Regions from separate parts of the Aliihoeflea sp. genome, predicted to be linked through region 1. Evidence: predicted binding sites of a transcription regulator. Region 1 holds the regulator's gene; each other region holds the start of a gene.

Region 1 (10,418 bases):
GTCGCGCGCTGGTCGCGGATCGAGCGCCCTGATAAGGTCCCGCTTTACGGCATCCACCTGCCTGCATGGTGGCGCGCGCAATAGGAACTAGCTCATGCAGCACACGGTCCCGATCTCGATCGACGTCGTTTCCGACGTCGTCTGCCCCTGGTGCTATATCGGCCTGAAGCGGCTCGATGCGGCGATGGCTCAGGCCCAAGAGGTGCCGGTCGACGTGCGCTGGCGGCCCTATCAGCTCGACTCGACCATTCCGCCGGAAGGGCGCGACCGCAGGCAATACATGCTGGCGAAATTCGGTAGCGAGGAGAAGCTTCGCGAAATTCATGCGCGCGTCGCCGAGTCTGGCCGGTCGGCAGGCATCGACTTCGCCTTCGATGCAATCAAGGTTTCGCCGAACACGCTCGACGCGCACCGGCTCATCCGCTGGGCGGCCTCCGCCGACGGCAACCGGCAGACCGAGGTCAAGAAGCGGCTGATGCGGGCCTATTTCGAGGAAGGTCGCAATGTCGGCGACCGCGCGGTCCTCATCGAGATCGCGCGCGAGGCGGGTATGGATGCGGCGCTGGTCGAGGCGCTGCTTGCGAGCGACGCCGACATCTCTGAGACCCGCGCCGAGATCGAGACGGCCCAGCAGATGGGTGTCACGGGCGTTCCCTGCTACCTCCTCGAAGGCCGCTACGCGGTGATGGGCGCGCAGGACCCGGCCGTCCTCGCTGATGCGATCCGGCAGATCTCGGCCGCCAAGGCCCGCGGTGAACTTGGACCTGCCGCCTAAGCGGCCTTGTCCGCGATTTTCGCCAGTTGCGTCATAATCACGGCCGAGCCCTGCAGGCGCTTGGCGGGCGTCGCCCAGTCGCGCACCAGCACGATCGAATGGTCCGGACGGATCTTCGCCGCTGCCCCCTGCTCGCCGATATAGCGAACGAGTCCAGCCGGTTCCGGGAAGCTTTTGTTGCGGAACTGGATGACGACGCCCTTCGGCCCGGCGTCCAGCTTCTCGACATTGGCGCGCTTGCAAAGGCCTTTGATGAAGACAATCTTCATCAGATGCTCGACTTCCTGCGGCAGCGGGCCGAAGCGGTCGATCAGTTCGGCGCCGAAGCCGTCGATCTCCTGCGGCGTGTCGAGGTCCGCCAGGCGGCGATAGAGCGCCATGCGCAGTTGCAGGTCCGGCACGTAGCTTTCCGGGATCATGACGGCCGTGCCGACCGCGATCTGCGGCGACCACTCGCCCGACCCCGCATCGACATCGCCCTTCGTTTCGGCCACGGCCTCCTCCAGCATTTGCTGGTAAAGCTCGAAACCGACTTCCTTGATGTGGCCGGACTGTTCTTCGCCGAGAAGGTTGCCGGCGCCGCGAATATCGAGATCGTGGCTGGCGAGCTGGAAGCCGGCGCCGAGCGTATCGAGCGATTGCAGCACCTTCAGCCGGCGGTCGGCCTGCTGTGTCAGCATCTTGTTGGCCGGCAGCGTCAGGAGCGCATAGGCGCGCGACTTCGAGCGACCGACGCGGCCGCGGATCTGGTAGAGCTGCGCGAGGCCGAACATGTCGGCGCGGTGGACGACCAGCGTGTTGGCGGTCGGGATGTCGAGGCCGGATTCGACGATGGTCGTCGACAGGAGAACGTCGTACTGGCCGTCGTAGAAGGCGTTCATGATGTCGTCGAGTTCGCCCGCCGCCATCTGGCCATGAGCGGTCGCGACCTTCAGTTCCGGCACCTGCTCGTCGAGAAACTGCTTGATCTCGCCGAGGTCGGAGATGCGCGGCACGACGTAGAAGCTCTGGCCGCCGCGATAGCGCTCGCGCAAAAGCGTCTCGCGGATGACCAGCGGGTCGAAAGGCGCGATGAACGTGCGCACCGCCATGCGGTCGACCGGCGGCGTGGTGATGAGCGAGAGTTCGCGCACGCCCGTCAGCGCCAGTTGCAGCGTGCGCGGGATCGGCGTGGCAGACAATGTCAGCACGTGGACGTCGCTTTTCAGCTCCTTCAGCCGCTCCTTGTGCTTGACGCCGAAATGCTGCTCCTCGTCGACGATCAGCAGGCCGAGATTGTTGAAGCTGACGCCGGAGCCCAGAAGCGCATGGGTGCCGACGACGATGTCGATCGTGCCGTCCGAAATGCCCTTCTTGGTCTCTGCGAGTTCCTTCGAGCCGACCAGCCGCGATGCCTGCCGGACCTTGACCGGAAGCCCGGCGAACCGCTGCGAAAACGTCTTGAAATGCTGGCGGGCGAGAAGTGTCGTCGGCACCACCACGGCGACCTGGAAGCCTTCGAGCGCGGCAATGAAGGCCGCGCGCAGCGCCACTTCCGTCTTGCCGAAGCCGACATCGCCGCAGATCAGGCGATCCATCGGGCGGCCGCGCGCCAGATCATCCAGCACCGCGTCGATGGCGTTCTGCTGATCGTCCGTCTCGTCATAGGGAAAACGCGCGGCGAACTCGCCGTAGACGCCGTCCGGCGGCGCCATCACCGGCGCGGGCCGCAAGGTGCGCTCCGCCGCGATGCGGATCAGGTGCCCCGCCATTTCGAGTAGGCGCTTCTTCAGCTTCGCCTTGCGCGCCTGCCATGCCCCGCCGCCGAGCTTGTCGAGCGTGGCCTCGGAGCCCTCGGTGCCATAGCGCGACAGAAGCTCGATGTTCTCGACCGGCAGGAAGAGCCGATCGTCGCCGGCATAGCGCAGTTCCAGGCAATCATGCGGCGCGCCGGCGGCAGTAATCGTCTGCAACCCTACGAAGCGGCCGATGCCGTGGTCGGCATGGACGACGATGTCGCCGGCATTGAGCGCGGCGACTTCGGCAATGAAATCAGATGCCTTCTTGCGCTTCTTCGAACGGCGAACGAGACGGTCGCCGAGGATATCCTGCTCGGCGACGACGACCAGCTTTTCGGTCTGGAAGCCGGTTTCGAGCGGCAAGATCGCAAGGCCGATCTTGTCGGTTCCGAGCTTTTCGAGATCGGCCAGCGAGGCGACGCGGGCAACGCCTTCCAGTTCATGTTCACCAAGTATCTGCGCCAGACGATCGGACGAACCTTCCGACCAGCCTGCTACGACGACCTTGCGCTTCTTGGCACGCAAGTCCGCGATGTAGCGCGCGGCGCGGTCGAAGACGTTGATCGACGGGTCCGCGCGTTCCTCGGCAAAGGAGCGGCCGGCCTCGGCACCTGCATGGATGATGCGGCGGCGGTCGACTTCCGGTGCGGCGAAGGGCGTGAATTCGAGGACGTCGCGGCCCTCGCCCGCCGTCTTGACCGCATCGGCTGAAAGGTAAAGCGCGTCCGGCGGCAGCGGCTTGTACGGAACCGCTTCGCCGACGCTGCCCGACGATTGACGCTTGCGGGCATCGTAATAGTCGCGGATCAGCGTGTGCCGCTCGCCGATCGCCTCGCGCGAGAGATGATCGAAGACGACCGGCGCGTCCGGCAGATAGTCGAAGATTGTCTCGACCGTCTCGAAGAAGAGCGGCAACCAGTGCTCCATGCCGGCAAAGCGCTTGCCCTCGCTGATCGAGGCATAGAGCGCGTCGTCGCGCGATGGCGCGCCGAAAAGTTCGATGTAGCTGCGGCGAAAGCGGCTGATCGTGTCGGGTGTCAGCGCGATCTCACTCATCGGCTGCAGCCGCAATTCGCGCCGCTGGCCGGTCGTGCGCTGCGAGGCGGGGTCGAAGGCGCGGATCGATTCGAGCGTGTCGCCGAAGAAATCGAGCCGCAATGCCTCCTCCGCGCCGGGCGCGAGCAGGTCGAGGATGCCGCCGCGTACCGCATATTGGCCGACGTCGCGCACCGTCGCCACGCGTTCGAACCCGCTCGTCTCCAGCCTTGCGACGAGGTCGTTCATGTCGATCTGGTTGCCGGGCTTCGCGCTCAGCGTCTGGCCGGCGACGAAATCGAGCGGCGGCATTTTTTGCAGCACCGCATTGGCGCTGACGAGGACAATGGCGCGGTGCGGTTTTTTGCGGAGCGCCGCGATCGACGCCATCGCGTCCAGACGACGCGCAACCGCGTCGCTGCCGGGCGAAACGCGGTCATAGGGGAGGCAATCCCAGGCCGGCAGTTCGAGCACCGGCAGGCCGGGCGCGACGAACTGCAGGATGTCGGCGAGCGCCGGGATCTTCTGCCCGTCGCGCGCGACGAAGACGACCGGGCCATCCTGCGCAGCCGCAATCGCCGCCAGCGCGAAGGCCTCGTAGCCATCGGCAACGCCGTCGACGACCGTCGGTTCACCGGTGTGCTTGGCGGAGATGTGAATGGGATTGAGAAGCGTCATGTCAAGTGGCGAGGCTGCGGGCGTCGGTAATCATGCGGCGGACGATTTCGTTGTCCTGATGCGGCGGCACCGGCATTTCGCCGGTGATCCACTTGACGATGTCGCCATCGGATTCGCCGAGCAGGGATTCGAAGAGTTCGAGCTGCGCTTCGTCGAATTTGCCGAGTTCACGATCGGCAAAGCCACCGATGACGAGGTCGGCCTCGCGCATCCCGCGATGCCAGGCGCGAAAACGCGCCTTGCGCTTGCGGATATCGAGAAGATCAGCGGGATTTTCGGACATAAAGGGCCTACCGGGTTGGACCGCGCATATAGCGTCTGGGAAACGCGATGTCAGCCTTTCGGCAACGAAGTTGCCTCGATAGTATCCCGCGCCATGCGTCCCACCGAACTCGATCCCCTCTTCGCGCCCGTCACCTCGCTCGCCGGCATTGGCGAGAAGACGGCCGAACTGATGCGCCGCATCGTCTCGGCCGACACGACGGGCCGCGACGTGCGCGCGGCCGATCTTCTCTTCGTGCCGCCCCATTCGGTGATCGACCGCACGCGCCGCCCAGGCGTCGCGCTTTCGGGCGAAGGGTCGATCGTGACGCTCGACCTGACCGTCGATCGCCACCAGGCGCCACCACGTGGCCGTGGCGCGATGCCCTACCGCGTCTTCGCCTTTGACGAGACCGGCGAGATCGCACTCACCTTCTTCCATGCCAAGGGCCAATGGCTGGAAAAGCTGATGCCGGTTGGCGGGGAGATCGTCGTCTCCGGCAAGGTCGAGTGGTTCAACGGCCGCCCGTCCATGGTGCATCCCGACCACATCGTCGCCAAGGCCGACGCTGGCGCCCTGCCCGCGATCGAGCCGGTCTATCCAATGACGGCCGGGCTTTCGGCCAAACTGGTGCGCAAGGCGGTCGCATCCGCGCTGGAGCGGATGCCGATCCTTCCCGAGTGGCAGGACGAGACCGTGCTTGGCCGGCACGACTTTCCGGAATTTCGCGAAGCCCTTCTTCATCTTCACCAGCCCGAAGCGCCCGCCGATTGCGACATTGCAAGCCCCGCATGGCGGCGGCTCGCCTATGACGAGCTTCTGGCCGGGCAGATCGCGCTCGCGCTGGTGCGGCTGCGCATGAAGCGCGTCGCGGGCCAAGCGCGGCTCGGCGATGGCGCCAAGGGCGCGGCGATCCGCGACGCCCTGCCCTATGCGCTGACCGGCGCGCAGCAGCGCTCGATCACCGAAATCGAGGCCGACCTCGCCAAGCCGGACCGCATGTTGCGGCTCCTGCAGGGCGATGTCGGCTCGGGCAAGACCGTGGTCGCGCTTCTCTCCATGGCGCGGATCGCCGAGGCCGGCGGCCAGTCCGCGCTGATGGCGCCGACCGAAATCCTTGCGCGCCAGCATTTTGCTACGATCGCGCCGCTGGTGGAACAGGCCGGGCTTCGCGCCGCGATCCTTACTGGTCGCGAAAAAGGCCGTGAGCGCTCGGAGACACTTGCCTCCATCGCCGACGGGACGATCGACATCGTCATCGGCACCCACGCCATCTTCCAGGAGAGCGTCACTTTTCACGACCTCGCCTTCGCCGTCATCGACGAGCAGCACCGGTTCGGCGTCCATCAGCGGCTCGCCATCGGTGCCAAGGGTGTGGCGCCCGACATTCTCGTCATGACCGCGACGCCGATCCCGCGCACGCTGGTACTCACGGCCTTCGGCGACATGGACGTCTCGCGCCTCGACGAGAAGCCGGCCGGCCGCCAGCCGATCCAGACGGTAACCCTGCCGCTCGAGCGCCTGTCGGACCTGATCGCACGGATGCGCCGCGCCGTGGACGAGGGGCAGAAGATCTACTGGATATGCCCGCTGGTCGAGGAAGCCGAAGGCATGGACGTCATGTCGGCCGCCGACCGCCACAAGGCGCTTGCAGACATTTTCGGCCCAGACGTCGGGCTCGTCCACGGTCGAATGTCGGGCGTAGCAAAGGACGAGGCGATGGCCGATTTCAAGGCCGGGCGCACGCGCATCCTTGTCGGTACGACCGTCATCGAAGTCGGCGTCGACGTGCCCGACGCCACGATCATCGTCATCGAGCATGCCGAGCGTTTCGGCCTCGCCCAGCTTCACCAGTTGCGCGGCCGGGTCGGGCGCGGACAGGCGGCGTCGAGCTGCGTCCTCCTCTACCAGTCGCCACTCGGCGAGGTCGCTAAGCAGCGGCTGACCGTGATGCGCGACACGGAAGACGGCTTCCGCATCGCTGAGGAAGATCTGAAACTGCGCGGCGAAGGCGAACTCCTCGGCACGCGCCAGTCGGGCACACCCGGCTTTCAGCTTGCCCGCCTGGAACACCACGCCGACCTGTTGTCGGTCGCGCGCGACGATGCGCGGCTCTTCCTCCAGCGCGACCCCGACCTCGCCACGCCGCGCGGGCGGGCGATCCGCACGCTTCTCTATCTCTTCGGACGCGACGACGCGATCAGGCTGATCCGCGCCGGCTGAACAGCGCAGAAGCCGCGACGACGGCCCAGCCGGCGATCAACAGCATGCCGCCGGCAGGTGCGGCCATCGGGAACAGCCGGTCGCCGAGAAATGCGCGGGCAGCAATGTCCCCGCAGAAGAGCGCGAGCCCGACCGCGAGAATCCAGGTGCCGGCAAGCTGGAGCCGGCCGAATTGAAGACCTGCCAGCACCATCAGCGCCGGTGCATGGAACAACAGCATGTTGGCCGCGGTGCCGAGCGTGCCCTCTCGGTGCGCGGCGACCGCCGAAAGTGCGACACCGCAGGCGCCGCAAAGCGCGCCGAGGCAGAAAAGAATTCGGTTGGTATGGGCCATGTTTCGTCCAGATTGCTCGACTTTCACGCGCCTGTTGCAGAACACATGAAGAACGGTTAAGTTTGTTCTGGTTTTGTTTTTCGGCGATTCTCCTTGTAAGGACTGCCATGCTCACGCGCAAGCAACACGAACTCCTGCTCTTCATCCATCAGCGGCTGAAGGAGAGCGGCGTGCCGCCGTCCTTCGACGAAATGAAGGAGGCGCTCGGTCTGGCTTCCAAGTCCGGCATCCATCGTCTCATCACGGCACTCGAGGAGCGCGGCTTCCTGCGTCGCCTGCCGAACCGGGCACGCGCGCTCGAGGTGATCAAGCTGCCCGAATCGATCTCCCAACAGCCGCGGCGGTTCCAGCCGAGCGTCATCCAGGGCAGCCTGTCGGAAAAGCCGGCGGCCAGAGCCGAGAAGGCGCAGCCGATTCCGGTGACACGGGCGCCGGTCGAGATTCCCGTCATGGGCCGGATCGCCGCCGGCGTCCCGATCGACGCGATCCAGCATGCGACCCGCGCGGTCGCCGTGCCGCCGGAGATGCTGGCGGGCGGTGAACACTACGCGCTCGACGTCCATGGCGATTCGATGATCGAGGCCGGCATCCTCGATGGCGACACGGTGATCATCCGGGCGGGTCAGTCCGCGACGCCGGGCGAAATCGTCGTTGCGCTGGTGGACGATCAGGAGGCGACCTTGAAGCGCTTCCGCCGCAAGGGCGCGTCGATCGCCCTCGAAGCCGCCAATCCGGCCTACGAGACGAAGATCTACGGGTCCGAGCGCGTCAAGGTTCAGGGCAAGCTGGTCGGGCTGCTCCGCAAGTACTGAGCGGCGGCGGGATCAATCGCGGCGATAGGGCGGCATTCCGCGCGCCTCGCGGGAGAATTGGCGGTGGCTGTGCCACGGCCGGTAAGGCTCGCGAATGGCGTGGATGATGTTTGGCAGGGCACCTGCGTTGCCCAGTTGGATTTCCGCACTGCCCCGCCGTGCCAGGTCCTGCTTCGTCACGATCGCCGCCTCTCCCGTCCGACAGACATTGCCCGCAGTCGCATCATCGATCACGATCAGCGCGGCGCTGGTACAGAATGCGAAAGCGGCGATCGCGTCCGGTACATGAGCCACTAGGCGCCCTTGCTCGTCCTGCGCGACGCATGTCTTGGCCGCGCAGGAAAAGCCCGGCACGGTCGAGGCCTGGTCAATCGCTTCGGCCGGCGTCGCCGCATCGGCAGGCGGTTGGACGCGGTCCGCATCCATTCCATGCAGCCAGTTCTGGATCGTGAAGCCGTTCGGCCGGGATCGATTGACGTGAAGCGTCCGCCCCTGGCCGGCGATGGCGACGAGCCGTCCATCCTCCGAGACAAGGACATCCGGCAGGTCGCGATTTGCGATGAGGCCGGTCCCCAGGATCAGGAATGGCAGCGCGATCAGGCGCAACTTGCCCGACAGCGCGGTCATGGCGACGAGACCGACCGTGAGCACCGCGACGGCAGCGACGGGCAGCGAACCGACGGCATCGATCGGCGAGCGCGCCGCAAACCACGCGGCGATATCGGTAACCACCCCGATTGCTGCGCCCATGACGCGCAGGGGCAGCGCCTCGAGGCCGAACGGCATCATGAGGGCCGAGAGCACCGCGAAAGGCATGATGATCGCCGAGACGATCGGCATGGCGCTGAGATTGACCCAGAGCGCGTGAGGCGAGACGCGGTGAAAGTGGTAGGCCCCATAAAGCGTCGTCGCGAGCCCGGCGATCACCGAAGTCGCGGCAAGACCAAGCATGAACTTGAACGCGCCTGCGGCAAGGCGACCGATCGCGCCGCGTTCGGCTCGCGGCGCGTCGGGCACGCGGCGCGGTTCGCTCCACCAGCCATAGGCGCCGATGAGTGCCGCCGTCGCGGCAAACGACATCTGGAAGCTCGGTCCGACGACTTCGTGCGGCGATATCGCGATGACGATAATCGCGGAAATCGCCAGATTGCGCATCGTGATGGCCGCCCGGTCGAAGAGAATCGCGACGAGCATCACCGCCAGCATGATGTAGCTGCGTTGCGCGGCAACGGCGCCTCCGGAAATTCCCAGATAGAGCGTGGCGGCAATCAGCGCGACGATGGCGGCGTATTTTTTGACCGGGCGACGTGACGCAAACACCGGAAAGAGCGCCAGACCGCCCCTTATGGCCACGAGCACCGTGCCGGCGACGAGCGCCATGTGCAATCCGGAGATAGACAGGATGTGGGCAAGCCCTGTCTTGCGCAGGTCCTCGTTGACCGTTTCGGGTATTCCCGCACGCACGCCGGCAGTAAGCGTGGCTGCAATTTCGCCTTCCGCTCCCGAGAGAACGGCACGCACCCGAGCGGCGATGGCGAGGCGTACGGCTTCGAGCCGCAGGACCAGCGTCTCGCGCAGGTCGGGCGGCGGCGAAGAGGCGGCGAGCTCGGGATCGCGCAGGAAGAATCCGATTGCGCCGATGCCGTCGAAATAGCTGTTATAGGCGAAATCATAGCCGCCTGGCCGCACCGGGCCGGAAGGTGGCATCAGGCGGGCGATGCCGACGATCGTCATGCCGAGTTGCAGCTCGGCCGGCACGTTCCGTGCGGAGAGACGAACCCGGTCGGGCGCGTAGCGCAGTTCGGGCCGCGCCGTCGATGCGACATCCAGTGTCAGGCGCGTGCGACCGGTCGCCTGATGCTCGATGCGTACCACGCGCCCCGTCACCTCGGTTCCGATCTCCGATCCCATCATCGCCGTGCCGGTCCGCCATGTCTCCAGTCCAGCGAGCCCGACGCCTGCCATGGTGGCGAAAAGGGCGAGAACGATGAACGATATCGCGGGCCAGGCACGGCAAAGAGACGCCAGCAGCAAGAGCGCTGCCAGCGCCGACACTACGAGCCAAAGCGAGGGCTCGAACGGCAGCGCGCCGTAAACCACAACGCCAACCGCCATAGCGACCGGCAAAAGGATGAAGCCCGTACCGCGATCGCGCTCGTCGGAGACCGCGCGGGCCGCTGCCGCGCCAATCGGGAGGGTTCGCGCTGAAACTTCTCGTCGTGTGACCGGGGCCGCATCGAGCGGCGTGGCGGTTTCGGTGTGAACAAGGATCATGCCGTCCACGTCCGCCTCGCCGGGCGGAACGAAGGCGCGCCATTCTTCGTCCTGACGCGTGTCCCCGGCCATATCCCCTGCCCGCCCGCTTGCGCCTCAAGCCGCCTATGCTACATGAGCCACCACGAATGGCCACAGCGCCCGCGACGCGGCCGAGCCGTGCGCCTCCCCAAGTTCTCCAGGAGCAATCATGTCCTCCAAGGTCGTCACCCGCTTTGCCCCCTCGCCGACCGGCTATCTGCACATC
Region 2 (10,418 bases), on a different contig from region 1:
GCGTGGCATGCGACCCTTCCTCATCCTGATCGATGGCGAGGCGGAGCCGCTGCCGCTCTTCACAAGCCATGAGCATGGTTGGCTGCGGGTCGAGGATTTCGGCCGGCTGGTGCCGATGCTCAAATCGGCCGGGGTCGAACGGGTTGTGATGGCGGGCGGGGTCGCGCGTCGCCCGGCTTTGAAGTCGATCCGGTGGTCGTGGTCGCTCGTCTCGATGCTGCCGCGGCTCGTCAGGGCGCTGGCATCCGGCGACGACGTTCTCTTGCGCACCATCATCGGTCATCTGGAAGCACACGGCATCGCGGTCGTCGGTGCGCATGAACTGGCGCCCGATCTGCTCGCAGGCGTCGGCCTGATTGCCGGGCCGAAGCCTTCGGCGGCCGACATGCGGGATGTTCGCGCCGCGGCGCAAGCGGCGCACGCGATCGGCGCGCTCGATATCGGGCAGGCCACGATTGCGATCGGGGGACGAGCGGTCGCGCTCGAAGGCATCGAGGGAACCGAAGGGCTGATCGAACGCGTTGCCGGCATGCGCGGCCACGGCCGGCTTGCCGGACGCAGCGGCGGCGTGCTCGTCAAATGCGCCAAGCCCGCGCAGGATTTGCGCGCCGACCTGCCGGCCATCGGGCCGGATACGGTCGACGCCGTATTTGCGGCCGGATTGAACGGTATCGCGCTCGACGCGGAGCGGGCGTTCATCCTGGATTTCGCAACGACCGTGGCGCGCGCGAAAGCGCACGGCGTCTTCATCTATGGCCTGAAGGGTGACGATTGATGCAGGCTTTGAAGATCGCCATCGTGGCCGGCGAAGAATCGGGTGACCTGCTGGGGGCCGATCTCGTCGATGCGATTGCGCGCCTGACGGGGCGGCCGATCGAACTCGTCGGCGTCGGCGGGCGGCATCTGGAAGCGCGCGGGCTCAACTCTTTCTTTGACGGATCGCAGATCGCATTGATGGGCGTGACCGCCGTCGTCAAGGATTTGCCGCGGCTGATCGGCCGGCTGAACCAAACCGCCAAGGCGATCGCGGCGGAGCGGCCGGACTGCCTCATCACCATCGACAGCCCGGAATTCTCGCTGCGCGTCGCGCGCAAGGTGCGCGCGATCGTGCCCACGATCCCGACCGTTCACTATGTCTGCCCGAGCGTGTGGGCGTGGCGGCCGGGCAGGGCGGTGGAGATGAAGCCCTATATCGACCACATCTTGTGCCTGCTGCCGTTCGAGCCGGGCGAACTCGAGCGGCTCGGCGGGCCGTCCGGCACGTTTGTCGGCCACCGGTTGACGCAGGATGCTGGCTTGCGCCATGCCGCCGCCGCGCAGATGACGCGCGGCGATCCGGCCTGGGGGACGAAGTCGCTGCTGGTTCTGCCCGGCTCGCGCCGGGCGGAAGTGACGAGCTTGATCGGGCCGTTCGGCGAGACGGTGAAGGAACTCGTCGCGCGCGGAAACCGGTTCGAGGTGGATATTCCGACCGTGCCGAAGGTCGCGGCGCTGGTTCACGACGCAATCGCCGACTGGCCGGTGCCGACGCGGATCATCGAGGATGCAGAAGGCAAGTACGGCGCATTCGCGCGGGCGGATGCGGCGCTTGCCGCTTCCGGCACGGTGTCGCTCGAACTCGCGCTGGCGCGGGTTCCGCTGGTTGCCTGCTACAAGACCGATGCGATCTGGCGTGCGTTGATGAGTCTCGTAAAGACCTGGTCGGCTTCGCTGCCGAACCTCATCGCCGACTGGCCGGTCGTGCCCGAATATTACAACGAGTATGTGCGGCCGGGGAATCTCGCGCGGGCGATCGAGCAGATCTGGGCGGCGACGCCGGCGCGCGCAACGCAGATGCACGGTTTCGACATCGTCGCGCAGCGGCTCCACACCGAACGGCCCGCGGGCGAGATCGGCGCCGAGGCTGTCCTGGCGACGATCGAAGCGCAGCACCGGCATTGGCAGTAGGCATTCGCGGCAACGAAAAAGGGCGGCCCGAGAGCCGCCCTTCGCATTTCAAACGCGGTCCGATCAGACCGAATAGTACATGTCGAACTCGATCGGGTGCGGCGTCATTTCGAAACGCAGCACTTCGGCCATCTTGAGCTCGATGTAGGAATCGATCTGGTCGTCGTCGAACACGCCGCCGGCCTTCAGGAACCCGCGATCCTTGTCGAGCGAGGTCAGCGCTTCGCGCAGCGAACCGCAGACGGTCGGGATCTTCTTCAGTTCCTTCGGCGGCAGATCGTAGAGATCCTTGTCCATGGCCTGGCCCGGGTGGATCTTGTTCTTGATGCCGTCGAGGCCAGCCATCAGCATCGCCGAGAAGGCGAGGTACGGATTGGCGGTCGGATCGGGGAAGCGGACCTCGACGCGCTTGGCCTTCGGCGAGTTGCCGAACGGAATGCGGCAGGAGGCCGAACGATTGCGTGCCGAATAGGCGAGCAGAACCGGGGCTTCGAAACCGGGGACCAGACGCTTGTAGGAGTTGGTCGAGGGGTTGGTGAAGGCGTTGAGCGCCTTGGCGTGCTTGATGATGCCGCCGATGAAGAACAGGCAGTTCTCCGACAGGCCCGCATATTCGTTGCCGGCGAAGGTCGGCTTGCCGCCCTTCCAGATCGACATGTGGACGTGCATGCCCGAGCCGTTGTCGCCGTAGATCGGCTTCGGCATGAAGGTCGCCGTCTTGCCGTAGGCGTTGGCGACCTGGTGGATGACGTATTTGTAGATCTGCATCTTGTCGGCGTTGCGGGTCAGCGCGTCGAACTTGATGCCGAGCTCATGCTGGGCGGCAGCCACTTCGTGGTGGTGCTTTTCGACGACGACGCCCATTTCCGACATGACCGAGAGCATCTCGGAGCGCATGTCCTGGAGAGAATCGATCGGCGGAACCGGGAAATAGCCGCCCTTGACGCGCGGACGGTGACCGAGGTTGCCGGTCTCGTATTCGGAATCGTCGTTGGACGGCAGTTCCGAGGAGTCGAGCTTGAAGCCGGTATTGTAGGGATCGGCCTTGTACTTGACGTCGTCGAAGACGAAAAATTCGGCTTCCGGGCCGACATAGACCTCGTCGCCGAAGCCTTCCGAACGCAGATAGGCCTCGGCCTTCTTGGCGGTCGTGCGCGGATCGCGATTGTAGGCCTCGCCCGAGACGGGGTCGAGAATGTCGCAGACTATGACCATGGTCGACTGCGCGAAGAACGGGTCCATGTGGGCCGTCTCGGTGTCGGGCATCAGCACCATGTCGGACTCATTGATGGCCTTCCAGCCGCCGATCGACGAGCCGTCGAACATGACGCCATCGGCGAACATGTCTTCGTCGACGGCCGCGATGTCCATCGTCACGTGCTGCAGCTTGCCCTTGGGATCGGTGAAGCGCAGGTCGACGAACTTGACGTCCTCGTCCTTGATCCGCTTGAGGATGTCATTTGCTGTGGTCATTTTCAGTTTCCCTGTAGTTGAACTTTGAAATCCCTGATCGGCCCGCGCCCTAGATGGCGTCGATGCCGGTCTCTCCCGTCCGGATGCGCACGACTTCCTCGACATTTGAGACGAAGATCTTGCCGTCGCCGATCCGCCCCGTCTGCGCCGCCTTGCGAATCGCCTCGATCGCCTGTTCGACATGGTCATCGCCGAGCACGACCTCGATCTTCACCTTGGGAAGAAAATCGACGACGTATTCGGCACCCCGATAAAGCTCGGTGTGACCCTTCTGACGGCCAAAGCCCTTCGCCTCGGTCACGGTGATGCCCTGAAGCCCGTCTTCCTGATGAGCTTCCTTCACCTCGTCGAGATTGAAAGGCTTGTTGATCGCCTCGATCTTTTTCATGCGAAATTGGCCTCCGATACGATAAAAACGAGGCTGACAGTCCCGTTTCGCCGAAAAGAATGCACGGTCCGTGCCAGTTTTAGCGATTCCGCGTCTCGTTTTCGGGTTTTTTGCAGAAAGTCGCGATTGCCGCGCTGGCCACAGACGAGCAAGCATGATGGCAGCGGAAAACGGGTACGGTCCGAGAGAATGTTGATCGTCGATGTGCACATGAAACAGGCAAAGTGCGAGCATAATGGGCAATGACTGATCCTCTCGCCAAAACGCCACTTCGCAATCTCCCTGAGCTTTGGGCGGCGCACTTACCCCGGCCGGCGCGCGATGCGCACAAATATCGACGCGGCCACGTTCTGGTGTTTTCCGGCGGGCCGCTGAACACCGGCGCTGCGCGGCTGTCGGCGAAAGGTGCGGCGCGGGCAGGAGCGGGCGCGGTCACCGTCGGATCGTCGCGCAATGCGCTGGCTGCGAATGCGGCGCATCTGACGTCGACCATGTTGGCGGAGATCGACGATGTCGGTTCGCTTCGGACGTTCCTGGAAGAGCGTTTGCCGGCGGCGGTGGTCATCGGTCCGGCGTTTGGGGTGGGCGGGAAGTGCCGGGCGTTTGTCGAGACAATCCTGACGAGTCCCGTTGGGGCCAGGAGCGCGACAGCGGTTCTGGACGCGGATGCGCTCACCTCGTTCAAGGACGAGGCGGATGCCCTCTTCGGGCTGATCGTCCGCTCCGAGTGGCAGGTCGTCCTGACCCCGCATGAGGGCGAGTTCAGGCGGCTATTTGGGGATAAGGCGGAGGGTCTGAAGGCGGATCGCGCGTGCCAGGCGACGCGGCGCTCGGGTGCGATCGTCGTCTATAAAGGGCCGGATACGACGATTGCCGCGCCGGATGGACGCATTGCCGTCAACGAGAACGGTTCGCCCTGGCTGGCGACCGCGGGTTCCGGCGACGTGCTGGCAGGGATAATCGCGGGATTGTCCGGGCAGGGGATGCCGGCATTCGAGGCGGCGTGCGCCGCCGCCTGGATACACGCAGAGGCCGGAACGCGCTTCGGGCCGGGGCTGATCGCCGATGATCTGCCGGACATGCTGCCGGCGATCCTGCGCGAACTCTTATGAGTTCACCCGTTCCATGAAGGCTTGCGCGGCCTGCGGCGCGCGGACTTTGCCTTCGTGGATAAAATAGACGAACACGTCGCGAGGGCGCTTTTCCGGGGTCGATTTCGGGTCGGCCTTCGACAATTCGACCGGCTCGCCGCCCGCCGCCCAGATGCGCGCGCGCTCCGCCCACTGGTCGAGTTCGGCTGGCGGGTAGGCAGTCGGCACGTCGTCCTCGCCCTTTTGCAGGCGGGCGTAGACGAAGTCCGACGTCACATCGGCGATTTCCGGATAGGTGTGGTGATCGGCATAACAGATCGCCGACTTGTACTTCCGCGCGAGCGCGACGAATTCGGGCACCGCGAAGCTCTCGTGACGCACTTCGAGCACATGGCGGAAGGAAACTCCGTCGCGGCTTTCGGGAAGGAGCTTCAGGAAACCTTCGAAATCGTCGGCCTCGAACTTTTTTGTCGGAGCGAACTGCCAGACGATCGGGCCGAGCTTGTCGCCCATCTCGGCGACGCCGGTATCGAAGAAGCGCTGCATCGATTCACCGGCTTCCGACAGCACCTTGCGATTGGTGACGAAGCGGTTGCCCTTGACTGAAAAGACGAAGCCCTCGGGGACGTCCGCCGCCCATTTGGCGAAGGTCTCGGGCGTCTGGCCGCGATAGTAGGTGCCGTTGATCTCGATCGTCGGAATCTGCCGGCTGGCAAACTCGAGTTGCTTCTTCTTCGCGAGCTTGTCGGGATAGAAGGTGCCTTCCCACGGCTCGAACGTCCAGCCACCGATGCCCGCGCGGATTTTGCCTGGCATGGTCATTCCGCCGCCTCGGCCTTGCCAATGATGGGCCGGCGTTCAAGGAGTTCCTTGAGGAACTGGCCGGTGTAGCTTTTCGGCTCGGCGACGACTTCTTCGGGCGTGCCGGAGGCGACGAGCTGGCCGCCGCCATCGCCGCCTTCGGGGCCGAGGTCGAGGACCCAGTCGGCGGTCTTGATGACTTCGAGATTGTGCTCGATGACGACGACCGTGTTGCCTTGGTCGACGAGCTCGTGCAGCACTTCGAGCAGCTTGGCGACGTCGTGGAAGTGGAGGCCGGTGGTCGGCTCGTCGAGGATGTAGAGCGTCTTGCCGGTCGCCTTGCGCGACAGTTCCTTGGCGAGCTTGATGCGCTGCGCCTCGCCGCCCGACAGCGTCGTCGCCTGTTGGCCGATATGGATGTAGCCGAGGCCGACCTTCTTCAGCGTCTCCATCTTGTCGCGGACGGCCGGCACGGCGGCGAAGAAGTCGACGCCTTCCTCGACCGTCATGTCGAGCACGTCGGCGATCGACTTGCCCTTGAAGGTGACGTCGAGCGTCTCGCGATTGTAGCGCTTGCCGTGGCAGACATCGCAGGTGACGTAGACGTCGGGCAGGAAGTGCATCTCGATCTTGATGACGCCGTCGCCCTGGCACGCCTCGCAGCGGCCGCCCTTGACATTGAACGAGAACCGGCCCGGCTGGTAGCCGCGCGCTTTGGCCTCCGGCAGGCCCGCGAACCAGTCGCGGATCGGCGTAAAGGCCCCGGTGTAGGTTGCCGGGTTGGAGCGCGGGGTGCGGCCGATGGGTGACTGATCGATGTCGATGACCTTGTCGAGGAATTCGAGACCTTCGATTCTTTCGTGCTCGGCAGGGTGCTCTCTTGAGCCCATGATCCGCCGCGAGGCGGCCTTGAAGAGCGTCTCGATGAGGAAGGTCGACTTGCCCCCGCCCGAAACGCCCGTGACGGCGGTGAAGGTGCCGAGCGGAATTTCGGCGGTGACATCGCGCAGATTGTTGCCACGCGCTCCGACGACCTTGATGCGCTTGCCCTTTTTCGATTTCCGGCGCTCGGCCGGAAGAGGAACGCCCAGCGAGCCGGACAAATATTGACCGGTCAGCGAGTTCGGGTTGGCCATGATCTCGGACGGTTTGCCCTCGGCAATGACGTTTCCACCATGGATGCCGGCGGCGGGGCCGATGTCGACGACATGATCGGCCTGCAGGATCGCGTCCTCGTCGTGCTCGACGACGATGACCGTGTTGCCGAGGTCGCGCAGGTGCTTCAGCGTGTCGAGGAGACGCGCATTGTCTCGCTGGTGAAGGCCGATGGATGGCTCGTCCAGCACGTAGAGCACGCCGGTGAGGCCGGAGCCGATCTGCGAGGCGAGGCGAATGCGTTGGCTCTCGCCACCCGACAGCGTGCCGGAATTGCGCGACATGGTAAGATAGTCGAGGCCGACATCGTTCAGGAAGCGCAGGCGTTCGCGGATTTCCTTCAGAATGCGGACGGCGATCTCATTGTGCTTTTCGTTGAGCGCCTTTGGCAGTTCCTCGAACCAGCCGACCGCCTTGCGGATCGACATCTCGGTGACCTGGCCGATGTGGTGGCCGGCGATCTTGACCGCCAGCGCTTCGGGCTTCAGCCGGTAGCCGTTGCAGGCCGGGCAGGGGGTGGCCGACATGAAGCGCTCAATCTCCTCGCGCATCCAGGCGGATTCGGTTTCCTTCCAGCGGCGCTGAAGGTTCGGGATCACGCCCTCGAAGGTCTTCGATGTCTTGTAGTTGCGCATGCCGTCATCATAGGAGAACTCGACCTTGCGCGAGCCGGTGCCGTGGAGGATGGCGTTGCGGCCTTCCTCACCGATGTCGCGCCAGCGGTCGCCGATCTTGAAGCCATAGGCGCGGCCGAGACCTTCGAGGGTCTGGACGTAATAGGGCGAGGACGATTTTGCCCAGGGCGCGACGGCGCCCTCGCGCAGCGATACGTGTTCCTCGGGAACGATGAGCGATGGATCGATCGCCTTCTGGCTGCCGAGGCCGTCGCAGGTCGGGCAGGCGCCGAAGGGGTTGTTGAACGAGAACAGGCGCGGCTCGATCTCGGGAATGGTGAAGCCGGACACCGGACACGCGAACTTTTCGGAGAACAGGATGCGCTCATGCGTCTCGTTCTTTGACTTGTTGACGGCGTCGGCGCCCGTCATCTCCTCGCCCAACTGCTTGTCGGCGAACTCGGCGATGACGAGACCTTCGGCAAGACGCAGCGCGGTTTCCATCGAATCCGCGAGCCGCGTCGCCAGGTCGCCGCGCACCACGATACGGTCGACCACGACGTCGATGTCGTGCTTGTATTTCTTGTCGAGGGCCGGGACGTCCGCGATCTCGTAGAAGGTGCCGTCGACCTTCACGCGCTGGAAGCCCTTCTTCATAAGCTCAGCGAGTTCCTTCTTGTACTCGCCCTTCCGGCCGCGCACGATCGGCGCCAGGATATAGAGACGCGTGCCTTCCTCGATTTCGAGCACCCGGTCGACCATCTGGCTGACCGTCTGGCTCTCGATCGGAAGGCCGGTCGCGGGCGAATAGGGAATGCCGACACGCGCGAAGAGCAGGCGCATGTAATCGTAGATCTCGGTGACGGTGCCGACCGTCGAACGCGGGTTCTTCGACGTCGTCTTCTGCTCGATCGAGATGGCGGGGGACAGGCCGTCGATCTGGTCGACGTCCGGCTTCTGCATCATTTCCAGGAACTGGCGGGCATAGGCCGAGAGGCTCTCGACATAGCGGCGCTGGCCTTCGGCATAGATTGTGTCGAAGGCGAGCGAGGACTTGCCGGAGCCCGACACACCCGTCATGACGATCAGGCTATCGCGCGGCAGATCGATATCGAGATTCTTCAGATTGTGCTCGCGCGCGCCGCGCACGGAAATGAATTTGTGGTCCGCCATGAGCCGAACGTCGCCTTCCTGATTGCGATGCCGGGAATTTGCCGTCCGGCCAAGCCGCACATGTAGGTATTCCCGCGCTTCCGTCGAGGGCGGCACGCAGGCTAGTTTCTTTTGCTGCTTTTCAATCGCCGCTTCAAGCGAAAAGAACGAAGAAGGAACATGCTCCTGACATCGATTTCGCCTTGACCTAACGGCGGGGTGAGGGCACGATGAAACCGTCAGCCGATCAAGGTCGGCGACGCCCGAGAGACAATCACGAGGTGAGGCATGACTCCACCGGATAGGCTCTTCTGACTGCCTGACGCAGTCGCGCCGACCGCTTGTCGGTGATCAATCCAAAATCAGAGACGATTGTCGAACGACGTCTAGTCGCTTTCGAAATAATATATCGATACTCGGATATCGATACCGTTGCCCAAGAGGCGACAAGAAGGCCCCTCGAACCCTTGATGGTCGGGGGGCTTTGCTTTTCGCGAGCGCTGGATTTTCGCTTGATCCCAGCTTCGAGTTTCGATAGAACAAAATAAGAACATGTTTGTTGTGGAACGTCGGCACTTCGCCGGAGCGTCGTCGGGCGGCATCCATTATGGTGCCGGCACAAAGTGTATGTAATCTGGAGAGCGATATGGCAGGCAGCGTCAACAAGGTCATTCTGGTGGGCAATCTCGGGGCCGATCCGGAAACGCGCCGCCTGAACTCGGGCGATCCGGTCGTCAATCTGCGCATCGCAACTTCGGAAAGCTGGCGCGACAAAAATTCCGGCGAGCGCAAGGAAAAGACCGAGTGGCATCAGGTCGTCATCTTCAACGACAACCTCGCAAAGGTGGCCGAGCAGTATCTGAAGAAGGGCATGAAGGTCTATATCGAAGGCGCGCTCCAGACCCGTAAGTGGGAGAAGGATGGCGTCGAGCGCTATACGACCGAGATCGTCCTGCAGAAATTCCGCGGCGAACTGCAAATGCTGGATTCGCGCGGGCAGGGCGGCGATCAGGGCCAGGTCGGCTATGGTGGTGGCGGCGGTTATTCGGGCGGCGGCGGTGGTCGCGGCGGCGATTTCGGCCAGTCCGGTCCCTCTGACGATCGCGGCCGCGGAGGTCAGTCCAGTGGCGGTGGCGGAGGCGGCTACGGCCGCGATCTGGACGACGAAATTCCGTTCTGACAGGTGGTCAAGCGTGGGTGTAAACAGCAGCCGACTTTCTTGTGAGCAGTCAATGACTTGACGGAATTCCAGGGAATGGGGCTTTTCAGCTGCGCGTTTCCGCTTGCCCGACCTCGCCCACTGTCAACTGTTCGGCTGAAACCGCTTTTGAACCCGAGGTTTGTTCGGGGACCATATTGCCCGTGTGTAAACCGCGCGGGCATTCGCGCAATCCCATCTGGGCGACTTCCGAAGGCCATCGTCAACCCGGTGTGCCACTTCAGAGGCGTTCCCAGGCGTGGCAAGTCCAGCAGTAGAATCCGCCATTGGATACGCACGATCAGGCAAGATCTTCCGGGTGCCATCGTGGCATCTCGTGGCTCCGGCTGGCAGTGTAGGAAGGCGCGTAGTGGCGAGGGGCGCCCGTTCCGCCCTGTGGATCCCGTATATTTCGTTGATCCCATGCCCAGGTTCGCAGCATCGCCGAGCACGGCAATCGCTATTAGCAGCCGAGCATCTCCCTGGCCGCGCGCAGGCCGCACCCAGGAGCGATGCCGAACCCGGACTTCATCTGATGTCGGTGGCTGGCGCATGTGTTCCACTGCCCGGTCACCCAGGCCTAAGGTCCTTGCCGTGTG
Region 3 (10,418 bases), on a different contig from region 1:
GGAAAATTCTGCTTCAGGAGCGCGTCGCCCTCGATGACGGAAATCTTCGCCTTGTGTGCCTTGGCGAGCCTGCGCGCGGCCTCCTCGAGATCGGCCGGCCCCATGTCGTTGGTCGGCGTGTTGATGAGATCGCGGGCAAGGATGATGCCGTCGGCCTCGCATGTGACGCGGGCGAGGTCGACACCGGCGGAAAGCTGCAGGCGGATGTCGCGCGGGCTGTCCTTCCAGTAGCGCTCGAAGCGGTATCCGCCGATCACCAGCGCGAGGGTCGCCAGATGGGCGTCGAACGCGCCGGGCGCGAAGACCCATTCGCCGGAGGGCAGGTCGCGGGCGAGGCGGCCGAGCGCCAGCGCCGCCGTCGCGCCTTCCTCGGTGCCGATGCCGACCAGCGCGCCGGCCAGTTCGCCGTCGGCGTCGGGGAAGGCCAGCACCTTGCCAGACTGGCCGGAAAAGCCGCTGGCCTTCGCCCAGGCGCGGGCACGCGCGTCGATCGCGATGCCGTCGAGCCCGTCCTTGGCGACGACATGGATGGGCTTCGCATTGGCGAGCGGCGTTTGCGTGATTTCGATGGGCATGGGGTCTCCTGAAAGGCGGGCGCGAAGCAGATGCGAACCCTTTTAACGCTCCGTTAGGGTTAACGGAATATTGCTCGGGACATTAAGGAGTGCTTCGGCACGAGGGTATGTCGATGCGGAGGTCGATCAACATGAAGGCAAAGGCGAGGACCACGGCGACGATCCTGGCGCTGGCGGCAACGCTCGCGCTGGCGGGTTGCGCCGGCAACAAGCGCATGACGACCGCCTCCGTCGACCGCACGACGACCGGCGCGGTCACGCAGATGACGGCGCCCGAACTGCGCGCGACGGCCGATCAGCTCGGCACCGCCTATACGCGCAACCCGGCCGACATGAACGTCGCCATGCAATACGCTTCGGTGCTGCAGATGGACGGGCGCAACGACCAAGCGCTGGCCGTGATGCGAAAGGCGGCGATCGACCATCCCAAGGAACGTCAGGTGCTCGCGGCCTACGGCAAGGCGCTGGCCGCCGCCGGCGACCTCCAGCCCGCGCTCGACGCCGTCCGCCGTGCGCAGACGCCCGAATATCCCGACTGGAAACTGATGTCGGCCGAAGGCGCGATCCTCGACCAGCTTGGGCAGGCCGGCGAGGCGCGCCGGCTCTATGCCCGCGCCCTTGAAATGCAGCCGAACGACCCGAGCGTGCTTTCGAACCTCGGCATGTCCTATCTTCTGGAAGGCGACCTGAAGCAGGCCGAAGCCCAGCTCCAGAACGCCGTCACCCAGCCCGGCGCCGACAGCCGTGTGCGGCAGAATTTGGCGCTGGTGGTCGGGCTGCAGGGGCGTTTTGCGGATGCCGAAGCAATCGCCAGTCGCGAATTGTCGCCCGAACAGGCCGAGGCCAACGTGGCGTATCTGCGGTCGATGCTCGCGCAGCAGAACGCCTGGAATGATCTGGCGAACGAAGAGGGCTGACCGGCGCCGTTCCTACCGGGACGATGGGCGTCGGCAGCTTCACAATTGTTGTTTTCTTTGAAGGGGACCCCCCACCCTTTATCCCTCCCCACAAGGGGGAGGAAGGGCATCCACGTCGCGCCCCTGCTTTCGGTCGGGTGATAAAATTGACGGAAAGGCTGGACGCTGGCGACTCCCTCCCCCTTGTGGGGAGGGATAAAGGGTGGGGGTCACTTCGGGAAAAAAAGCGACCGCGGCAATCGGGACGATGCGCGTCAATGCGCGAAATGATCTCCAGCCGGTTCGGGCGGGACAGCCCGTCAGGCCGCGGCGATCCGCCTTTTGCCGACTGCCTTCTTCACCTCCGGCGCCACCCGCGTTCCCAAAATCTCGATTGCCTTCAACAGCTTGGCGTGATCCATCACGCCGATCGCCATCTGGATGACGAAGCGGTCGAAGCCGAAGATTTCGTAATGCGCGAGGATCTTGTCGGTCAGTTCCGACGCGTCGCCGATGAACTGGGCGCCGCGTGGGCCGGCAGATGCCTCGAACTGCTGGCGGCTGGCCGGCGGCCAGCCGCGTTCGCGGCCGATCCGGTTCATCACTTCAGCTTGTGCGGGATAGAACGTGTCGACGGCTTCCTTGCGCGTATCCGCCACGAAGCCGTGGACGTTGATCGAGGTCTTCAGCGTCGCCGGATCGCGGCCGAACTTTTCGGCCGCCTCGCGATAGAGCTTGAAGAAGGGCGCGAAGCGCGCCGGCTCGCCGCCAATGATGGCGAGCGCGAGCGGCAGGCCGAGCATGGCCGCGCGCCCCACCGATTGCGGCGTGCCGCCGACGGCGAGCCAGATGGGCAATTTGCCGTTGACCGGCCGCGGGTAGACGCCGCGCTCGCTGACGTGCGGCGTGTGCTTGCCGCCTTCCCATGAAAAGATTTCGCCCTCGTTGAGCTTGATCAGCATTTCGAGCTTTTCGGCGAAGAGCGTGTCGTAATCGCCGAGGTCGTAGCCGAAGAGCGGGAAGGATTCGATGAAGGAGCCACGCCCGGCCATGATCTCTGCACGCCCGTTCGAGATGTTGTCGAGTGTAGCGAACTGCTGGAAGACGCGGATCGGGTCGTCCGACGAGAGCACTGAGACGGCGCTCGACAGCTTGATATTCTTGGTGCGCGGGGCGGCGGCGGCGAGCGCGACGGCGGGAGCGGAGACGGCGTAGTCCGGCCGGTGATGTTCGCCAAGGCCAAAGAGATCGAGCCCGACCTGATCGGCGAGTTCGATTTCCTCGATGAGATTGGCGAAGCGCTGCGCCGGACTGACGATGTTCCCGGTCACCGGGTCGGTGCCGACATCGCCGAATGTGTAGAGGCCGATTTCCATCGTTCATATCCCTTCGATTTGAAGAAGAGGTATGGAACCAGCGGGCGGATTGCCAGTCGCGGGCAGGTGAACAGTCTATTCGTCGTCGACGACCCGCAGGCGCAGCGAGCCGCTGCGCGCTTCTGCCGGCTTCTTGTCTGCTTTCTCGTCGATCTGCGGCGAGTCCAGTTCCAGCGCCTCGATCTTCTCGCCGCGCTTGGTCAGCTTTTCCGTCGAGGTGAGGATCAGGTCGATGTCGCGATTGGCCTGCCCGAAATGGGTCTGAAGCTTGCGCACGCGCTCGTCGAGGCGGCCGAGATCCTCCATCAGGCGGATGACCTCGCCCTGGATCAGATGCGCCTGCTCGCGCATCCGCGCGTCCTTCAGCACCGCCTGGATGACCTGGATGGAGAGCATCAGCAGCGAGGGCGAGACGATGACGATGCGGGCGCGATGGGCTTTTTGCACCAGCGCCTCGAAATTCTCGTGAATCTCGGCGAAGATCGATTCCGACGGCACGAACATGAAGGCCGTGTCCTGCGTCTCGCCATTGATGAGATATTTGTCGGCGATGGCCTTCAGGTGAACTTCCACATCACGGCGGAAATTCTGCGCGGCGTATTTCTGCGCCTCCGAATTTTCGGCCTCGGCAGCCGTGCGAATGGCGTTCCACGATTCCAGCGGAAACTTGGCGTCGATGACGAGGTCGGGCGCGCCGTTCGGCATGCGGATCGTGCAGTCGGGGCGGCTGCCGTTGGAAAGCGTCGCCTGGAATTCGTAGGCGCCGTGCGGCAGGCCGTCGGCGATGATTGCCTCCATGCGCGCCTGCCCGAAGGCGCCGCGGGTCTGCTTGTTGGAAAGGATGTGCTGGAGTTGCACGACTTGGCCGGCGAGCGACTGGATGTTGTTCTGGGCCGTATCGATGACCGCAAGGCGTTCCTGCAGCTTGGCGAGGTTTTCGTGCGTCGACTTCGTCTGCTCGGTGATCGAATGGCCGAGCCGCGAGGTCATACCGTCGAGCCGCTCGCCGATCGCCTTGTTGAGCTCGGCCTGACGCGCGCCGAACACTTCGGCGATCGTGCCCATGCGCCCCTGCATTTCGACTTGTGCACGGGTGATCTCGGCGAGGCGTGCATCGGCTTCGCGCGCCCGCGCGGCGCTCTCCTCCGCCACCTCGGCCTGCACCCGTGCCGCACGCGAAACGGACATGACGAGGAGCGCGACCAGCGCCAGGACGACGGCCGCGCCTGCAATCAGCGCGTGGCCGAGCGTGATCGTGGTCGAGCCGAGCTGGAGAAGGGGGGCGGCGAAAAGCGATTCGGACGGGTTCATCGCGCGACACTAGACGATTCGCGACGTCGCAATAAGACCAAAACGTGAACGTCCACATGCCGGAGCGTTGACGCGCGCGGTTTCACCGATTACCTGACGGCCATGACGATCAAGCCGCTCATCATCCTTCCCGATCCCGTCCTGCGCCAGGTGTCGAAGCCGCTGGAGCGCGTCGACGACGCGACCCGCAAATTCGCCGATGACATGCTCGACACGATGTACGACGCGCCGGGCATCGGGCTCGCCGCGATCCAAATCGGCGAGCCGCTCCGCATGCTGGTCATCGACCTCGCCAAGGAAGGTGAGGACAAGGCCCCGCACGTGTTCATCAATCCGCAGATCGTGGCATCGGGCGACGACATTTCCGTCTACGAGGAAGGTTGCCTGTCGATCCCGGACTACTACGCCGAGGTCGAACGGCCGGAGACGGTGACGGTGACCTATCTCGACCGCGACGGCAAGGCGCAGGAAATGGTGGCCGACGGGCTGATGGCGACGTGCCTCCAGCACGAGATCGACCATTTGAACGGCGTGCTCTTCATCGATCACATCTCCAAGCTCAAGCGCGACATGGTCGTGCGCAAGTTCAAGAAGCTCGCCCGCGAGAAGGCGCCGCAGCGCCTCGTCGGCTGATCCGGTGGCGCTGCGCGTCATCTTCATGGGCACGCCGGAATTTTCGGCGGCGACGTTGAAGGCGATTGTCGAGGCGGGGCACGAGGTCGTGGCCGCCTATTCGCAGCCGCCGCGCCCCGCCGGAAGGCGCGGACTGGAACTGAAGAAATCCCCTGTCCACGATCTCGCGGAAAGCCTCGGCATTGAGGTCCGCACCCCCGTTTCGCTGAAAGGCGAGGCCGAGCAGGCTGCATTCCGTGCGCTGGGCGCGGATGTCGCTGTGGTCGTCGCCTACGGGTTGCTCCTGCCGAAGGCGATTCTCGATGGAACGCGCCTCGGTGCCTATAACGGCCACGCCTCGCTCCTGCCGCGCTGGCGCGGTGCCGCGCCGATCCAGCGCGCGATCATGGCCGGCGATGCCGAGACCGGCATGATGGTCATGAAGATGGACGAAGGCCTCGACACAGGCCCGGTCGCCCTGACCGAGCGTGTCGCGATCGGCGCCGACATGACGGCGGGCGAACTCCACGATAGGCTGCGCGATGTTGGTGCGCGGCTGATGGTCGAGGCGCTGGGCAGGCTGGAGGCCGGCGACCTGCCGACCGTCGCGCAATCAGGCGAGGGCGCGACCTACGCCGCCAAGATTTCCAAGGACGAGACGCGGATCGACTGGTCGAAACCTGCGCCCGAGGTGCATGACCGCATCCGCAGTATCTCGCCATTCCCCGGTGCATGGTGCGAGGCGACTATCGGTGGCAAGCCGGAGCGGTTGAAGCTGCTGCGCTCGACAATGGGCGAGGGTGCGGGCATGCCCGGTACGATCCTCGACGACCGGCTGACGATCGCCTGCGGAGATGGCGCGGTCCGCCTCGTCGAAGTGCAGCGCGCGGGCGGCAGGCCGATGGAGGCTGGGGCCTTCCTGCGCGGCGCGGGATTGAAAAAGGGCGACAGGCTATGATGCGGGGACTGGTGATCCGGCCTTTTGAGTCGCGCGACGCGGAAGACGTGCGCTGGGTTCTGGAAGAAGCGTTCGGCAATCCCGGCGAGGCGGAGCTGGTCGAAGCCCTTCGTGCAGCGGGCGACGACGTGCTCGAACTCGTCGCGACGCACGAGCAGCAGGTCTACGGTCACATCCTGTTCTCGCGGCTCGTCGTCGAATCGAAGAACCGCAGCGCGGATGCCGTGGCGCTCGCGCCGCTGGCGGTGCGGCCCGACAAGCAGCGCACCGGCGTCGGCAAGGCGCTGATCGAGAACGCGCATCATCTGTTGAAGAATGCCGGCGAGGAATTGTCGGTGGTCCTCGGCGACCCGGCCTATTACGGCAAGTTCGGCTACACCCGTCGGCGCGCGGAAAAATTCGAGAGCGACTATCAAGGCGAATATCTGCAGGCGCTCGCCTTCTCGACAGAGGCGCCGACCATGGGGCGGCTCGTGTACGCCGCCGCCTTTTCTGAAATGTGATGGCCCGGTTTCGACTCGACATCGAATATGACGGCCGGCCTTATTCCGGCTGGCAGCGGCAGGCCGATCTGCCCACCGTCCAGCAGGCGATCGAGGACGCGATCTTCCGCTTCACCGCCGAGCGCGTGTCGATCCGCGGGGCGGGGCGCACCGATACCGGCGTTCACGCGACGGGCCAGGTGGCGCATGTCGATCTTGCCGGGAGTTGGACGGCGGACAAGCTGATGGGCGCGCTCAACGCGCATCTTCGGCTCGCCGGCGACCCGGTCGCGGTCTTCGCGGTAGAGGCTGTAGGCGAGGATTTCGATGCCCGCTTTTCGGCCAGCGCCCGGCACTATCTCTTCCGTATTCTCAACCGCCGCGCGCCCGCCGCGCTCGATCTAGGCCGCGCGTGGCACGTTCCGAAGGCGCTCGATGCCGAGGCGATGCACGCAGCCGCACAGACGCTGCTCGGCAGGCACGACTTCACGACATTCCGCTCGGTCCAGTGCCAGGCGAACAGCCCGGTCCGCACCCTGGACCGGCTAGATGTGACGCGCGACGGCGACATCGTCGAAATCCGCGCCTCGGCGCGTTCGTTCCTGCACAATCAGGTCCGCTCGATGGTGGGCACGCTGAAGAAGGCGGGCGAGGGGGCGTGGTCGGTCGCGGATGTTCGCGCGGCGCTCGATGCCGCCGACCGCGCCCGCTGCGGCCAGGTTGCGCCGCCCGACGGGCTGTTTCTCACGCGTGTCGATTACGACTGAACGAGCCCGAACACGCCCTGCAGCGTGAAAAGCACGAAGAGCGACACCAGGAACATCGCGGTGAAGACCCCGGTCGCGAAGGCCGGTCCCTTGTCGAGAACGGCATTGGTCAGCCGCCAGGCAAGGACCATGGTGAAAAAGAACAGGCCGAGCGAAAATGCCGTGACCCCCTCTCCGGCATCCGGCCAGAAGAGCCGGATGAGAGAGGGCGGCAGCATGATCCAGACATAGATCGCCGAGCCCCAGTTGCTGGCGACGACGAAATGGACGAACCGGCTTGCAATGCCGGCCGGCTTTGCAAGGAGTGCGAAGACCGCAAGCGGGATGATCCAGGCGAGCACGTCGATGGTCGCGAGCCTCAGCACGATCGAAAACCGGCTGCCGATGCCGTCGCCCTGGAAGGCGAGTTCGTTGGCGAGGGTCACCCAGCCGACCGTCATCGCCGGCAGCGCGATCACGATGGCGAAGAACGAGGTCCAGAAACCGTCGGCCGAGATGTCGAGGAAGCGCAGCCCGTCCTTCTTGCCGGCCATGAGGCGCGCGGCGCCGGAAAGCGATTGCTGAACGTAGTCGGCCGAAGGCATTTAAGGTCTATCCGAACCAGTCCTCGAGGAAACGCAGATAGATTTGCGTCAGCGTTTCGAGGTCGGCAAGAGCCACGCGCTCGTCAACCATGTGCATGGTTTGGCCCACGAGGCCGAATTCGACGACCGGGCAGAAATCCTTGATGAAGCGCGCGTCCGACGTGCCGCCGGAGGTCGAGAGCGTCGGCGTCAGGCCGGTGACGGCGCTAACCGAGGCAGAGAGCGTGTCGGTGAGCTTGTCGTTGCGGGTGAGGAAGACGGGGCTCGGCCGGTCGCGCCAGATCAGTTCGAAGTCGATGCGTTCGTCCTTGCCCGGCCGCAGCCGCGTGCGGGACGCCGCGCGGTCGAGCCGGTTGTGGATTTCCGCCTGCAGCGTTTCGGGCGTCCAGGTGTCGTTGAAGCGGATGTTGAACGAGGCTTTGGCCTTGGCGGCGATGACGTTGACCGCCGGATTGCCGACATCGACCGTCGTCACTTCGAGGTTGGTCGGCTGGAAGTCGTCGGTGCCCTCGTCGAGTGCGGGGTGCAAAAGTGCGTCGAGAAGCGCCACGATGGAGCGCACCGGATTGTCGGCGAGGTGCGGATAGGCCGCATGGCCCTGCCGTCCGTTGACGATCAGGTCGGCCGAGACCGAACCGCGCCGGCCGATCTTGATCATGTCGCCGAGCGTGTTCGGATTGGTCGGCTCGCCAACGATGGCCGCGTCCCACGCCTCGCCCTTCTTTGCAGCCCAGTCGAGCAGCTTGGTCGTGCCGTTGATGGAGGGGCCTTCCTCGTCGCCAGTGATGAGCAGCGAGACCGAGCCCTTGAGCCCGCCATGCTTTTCGACATAGCGCGCGACGGCGGCGACGAAGCAGGCGATGCCGCCCTTCATGTCGACCGCGCCGCGACCATACATCATGCCGTTCGCGATCTCGGCCGAGAAAGGCGGATGCGTCCACGCCGCCTCGTCGCCGACCGGCACGACGTCGGTATGGCCGGCGAACATCAGATGCGGGCCGTTGCCCGACAGGCGGGCATAGAGATTTTCGACGTCCGGCGTGCCGTCTTCCGAAAAAGTCGGACGCTCGACGGAAAAGCCGACGGGCGCCAGCATCGCCTCGAGCGCCGTGAGCGCACCACCTTCAGCGGGCGTCACCGACGGGCAGCGGATGAGGGCGGCGAGGTTTTCGACGGGATCGGTCGGCTTGGTCAAGCTCGTCTCGCTTTAGCTGGGCGCGTTGGTCGCCGCGCCATACTTGTTCGGACCGCGCTCGCCGGGAATTACGCAAAGCGCGATGAAGGCGATGAAGTTGATCAGCGGGACGAACATCGCGACGGCAAAAAGCCCCGGCCGTCCGATGTCGTGCAGCCGCTTGGCGGCGAGCGCTGCCTGGCACCAGAGCGACACGAAGACGACGACGCCGAGGACGGAGTTCCAGAATTCGAACCCCTGCCCGACCTCTTCGGCGACCGACATGCGATAAAGCACGAAGAAGGTGACGACCGTCATCATCAGGCCACCGAGCAGGAAGGCGACGCGGCTGATGCGTCCCTTGAGGCCGAAGAACAGCCAGAGGATCGGAAACTGGTTCACCGGATCAGGCCCGCAGGAGGTCGTTGATGGAGGTCTTGGAGCGCGTCTTCTCGTCGACCTTCTTGACGATGACAGCGCAATAGAGGCTCGGACCGGGCTCGCCATTGCCCATCGGCTTGCCGGGCAGCGCGCCGGCGACGACGACCGAATAGGGCGGCACTTCGCCATAGGTGATCGACCCGGTCTCACGGTCGACGATCTTTGTCGACTTGCCGATGAAAACGCCCATGCCGAGCACCGATCCCTCGCGCACGATGCAGCCCTCCACGACTTCCGAGCGCGCGCCGATGAAGCAATTGTCCTCGATGATGGTCGGGCCGGCCTGCATGGGTTCGAGCACGCCGCCGATGCCGACGCCGCCCGAAAGATGCACGTTCTTGCCGATCTGCGCGCAGGAGCCGACGGTGGCCCAGGTGTCGACCATCGTGCCTTCGCCGACATAGGCGCCCAGATTGACGAAGGACGGCATCAGGATCGCGCCCGGCGCGATGAAGGCCGAGCGGCGCACGACCGCGTTCGGCACGGCGCGGAAGCCGGCGCGCTGGAAGTCGACCGCGCTCCAGCCATCGAACTTGGAGGGCACCTTGTCCCACCAGACCGAATCGCCCGGCCCGCCCTTGATGACTTCCATGTCGTTAAGCCGGAAGGAGAGCAGCACGGCCTTCTTCAGCCACTGATTGACCATCCACGAGCCGTCCGCCTGACGCACGGCAACGCGCGCCTCGCCTCGGTCGAGCAGGTTGAGCGCGGTCTCGACCGCGTCGCGGATCTCGCCCTTGGTGCCCGTGCCCACTCCGTCACGCTCGTCGAACGCCTTTTCGATGCTTTGTTCGAGCGCGCCGATATCGGGCTTGGTCATCAATTTGCTCCATTGCATAGGTGTGAAGGCCGCTCGCTACTGGGTTATGGGCGGCTCCCGGTCGGCGCGGAAACTAGGCCAAGCGCGGTATCGGCGCAAGCCACGTGCAAGTGCCGCCATTTCATGGTTTGACTGGGTGAAATGGACGGGCGCGAAGCGCTTCGCGCAAGATTGGGGTATTCGGCTTTCATGCAACGGACGAAAAAGAACGACTGGTCGCCTCTGCCGCATTCGGACGAGGATCGCGAGCGCGCCAAGAGCGTGCCTGATACGCCGCAAACGCGCGCACCAACCTACCGGCTGGCCTGGGACGACGAGGAGTTCATGACGCGGCGCGAACTGCGCCCCGTCCGCCTGCAACTCGAACTGTTGAAGCCCGACATGGTGCTGGCGGAGCGCGGCATCGAATCGACCGTGATCCT

What was found. The regulator LexA, encoded in region 1, represses DNA repair genes until DNA is damaged. The targets are predictions, from matches to a motif close to TGTTCNNNNTGTGTTCNG.
Region 2: the regulator LexA is predicted to act here: its motif matches at 9,157-9,174, upstream of ssb (single-stranded DNA-binding protein).
Region 3: the regulator LexA is predicted to act here: its motif matches at 4,192-4,209, upstream of ACT6QU_RS06150 (DNA recombination protein RmuC).

Annotation. Positions count from the first base shown of each region.
Region 1 covers NZ_JBQVMV010000002.1:444,997-455,414, reverse strand. Annotated here, with positions in the region: gene ACT6QU_RS05270 (extracellular solute-binding protein) at 1-84, shown strand, start outside; gene ACT6QU_RS05265 (DsbA family oxidoreductase) at 95-775, shown strand; gene mfd (transcription-repair coupling factor) at 772-4,266, opposite strand; gene ACT6QU_RS05255 (succinate dehydrogenase assembly factor 2) at 4,268-4,549, opposite strand; gene recG (ATP-dependent DNA helicase RecG) at 4,643-6,751, shown strand; gene ACT6QU_RS05245 (DUF423 domain-containing protein) at 6,729-7,085, opposite strand; gene lexA (transcriptional repressor LexA) at 7,193-7,897, shown strand; gene ACT6QU_RS05235 (ComEC/Rec2 family competence protein) at 7,910-10,243, opposite strand; gene gltX (glutamate--tRNA ligase) at 10,362-10,418, shown strand, end outside.
Region 2 covers NZ_JBQVMV010000008.1:28,894-39,311, reverse strand. Annotated here, with positions in the region: gene ACT6QU_RS10990 (LpxI family protein) at 1-775, shown strand, start outside; gene ACT6QU_RS10985 (lipid-A-disaccharide synthase) at 775-1,947, shown strand; gene glnA (type I glutamate--ammonia ligase) at 2,011-3,420, opposite strand; gene ACT6QU_RS10975 (P-II family nitrogen regulator) at 3,470-3,808, opposite strand; gene ACT6QU_RS10970 (NAD(P)H-hydrate dehydratase) at 4,051-4,920, shown strand; gene ACT6QU_RS10965 (DUF72 domain-containing protein) at 4,915-5,721, opposite strand; gene uvrA (excinuclease ABC subunit UvrA) at 5,718-8,642, opposite strand; gene ssb (single-stranded DNA-binding protein) at 9,268-9,801, shown strand.
Region 3 covers NZ_JBQVMV010000003.1:123,084-133,501, forward strand. Annotated here, with positions in the region: gene ACT6QU_RS06135 (leucyl aminopeptidase family protein) at 1-575, opposite strand, end outside; gene ACT6QU_RS06140 (tetratricopeptide repeat protein) at 707-1,492, shown strand; gene ACT6QU_RS06145 (Atu2307/SP_0267 family LLM class monooxygenase) at 1,792-2,847, opposite strand; gene ACT6QU_RS06150 (DNA recombination protein RmuC) at 2,923-4,158, opposite strand; gene def (peptide deformylase) at 4,261-4,791, shown strand; gene fmt (methionyl-tRNA formyltransferase) at 4,796-5,728, shown strand; gene ACT6QU_RS06165 (GNAT family N-acetyltransferase) at 5,728-6,231, shown strand; gene truA (tRNA pseudouridine(38-40) synthase TruA) at 6,231-6,977, shown strand; gene ACT6QU_RS06175 (transporter) at 6,968-7,561, opposite strand; gene dapE (succinyl-diaminopimelate desuccinylase) at 7,569-8,756, opposite strand; gene ACT6QU_RS06185 (DUF805 domain-containing protein) at 8,769-9,137, opposite strand; gene dapD (2,3,4,5-tetrahydropyridine-2,6-dicarboxylate N-succinyltransferase) at 9,142-9,996, opposite strand; gene ACT6QU_RS06195 (LOG family protein) at 10,186-10,418, shown strand, end outside.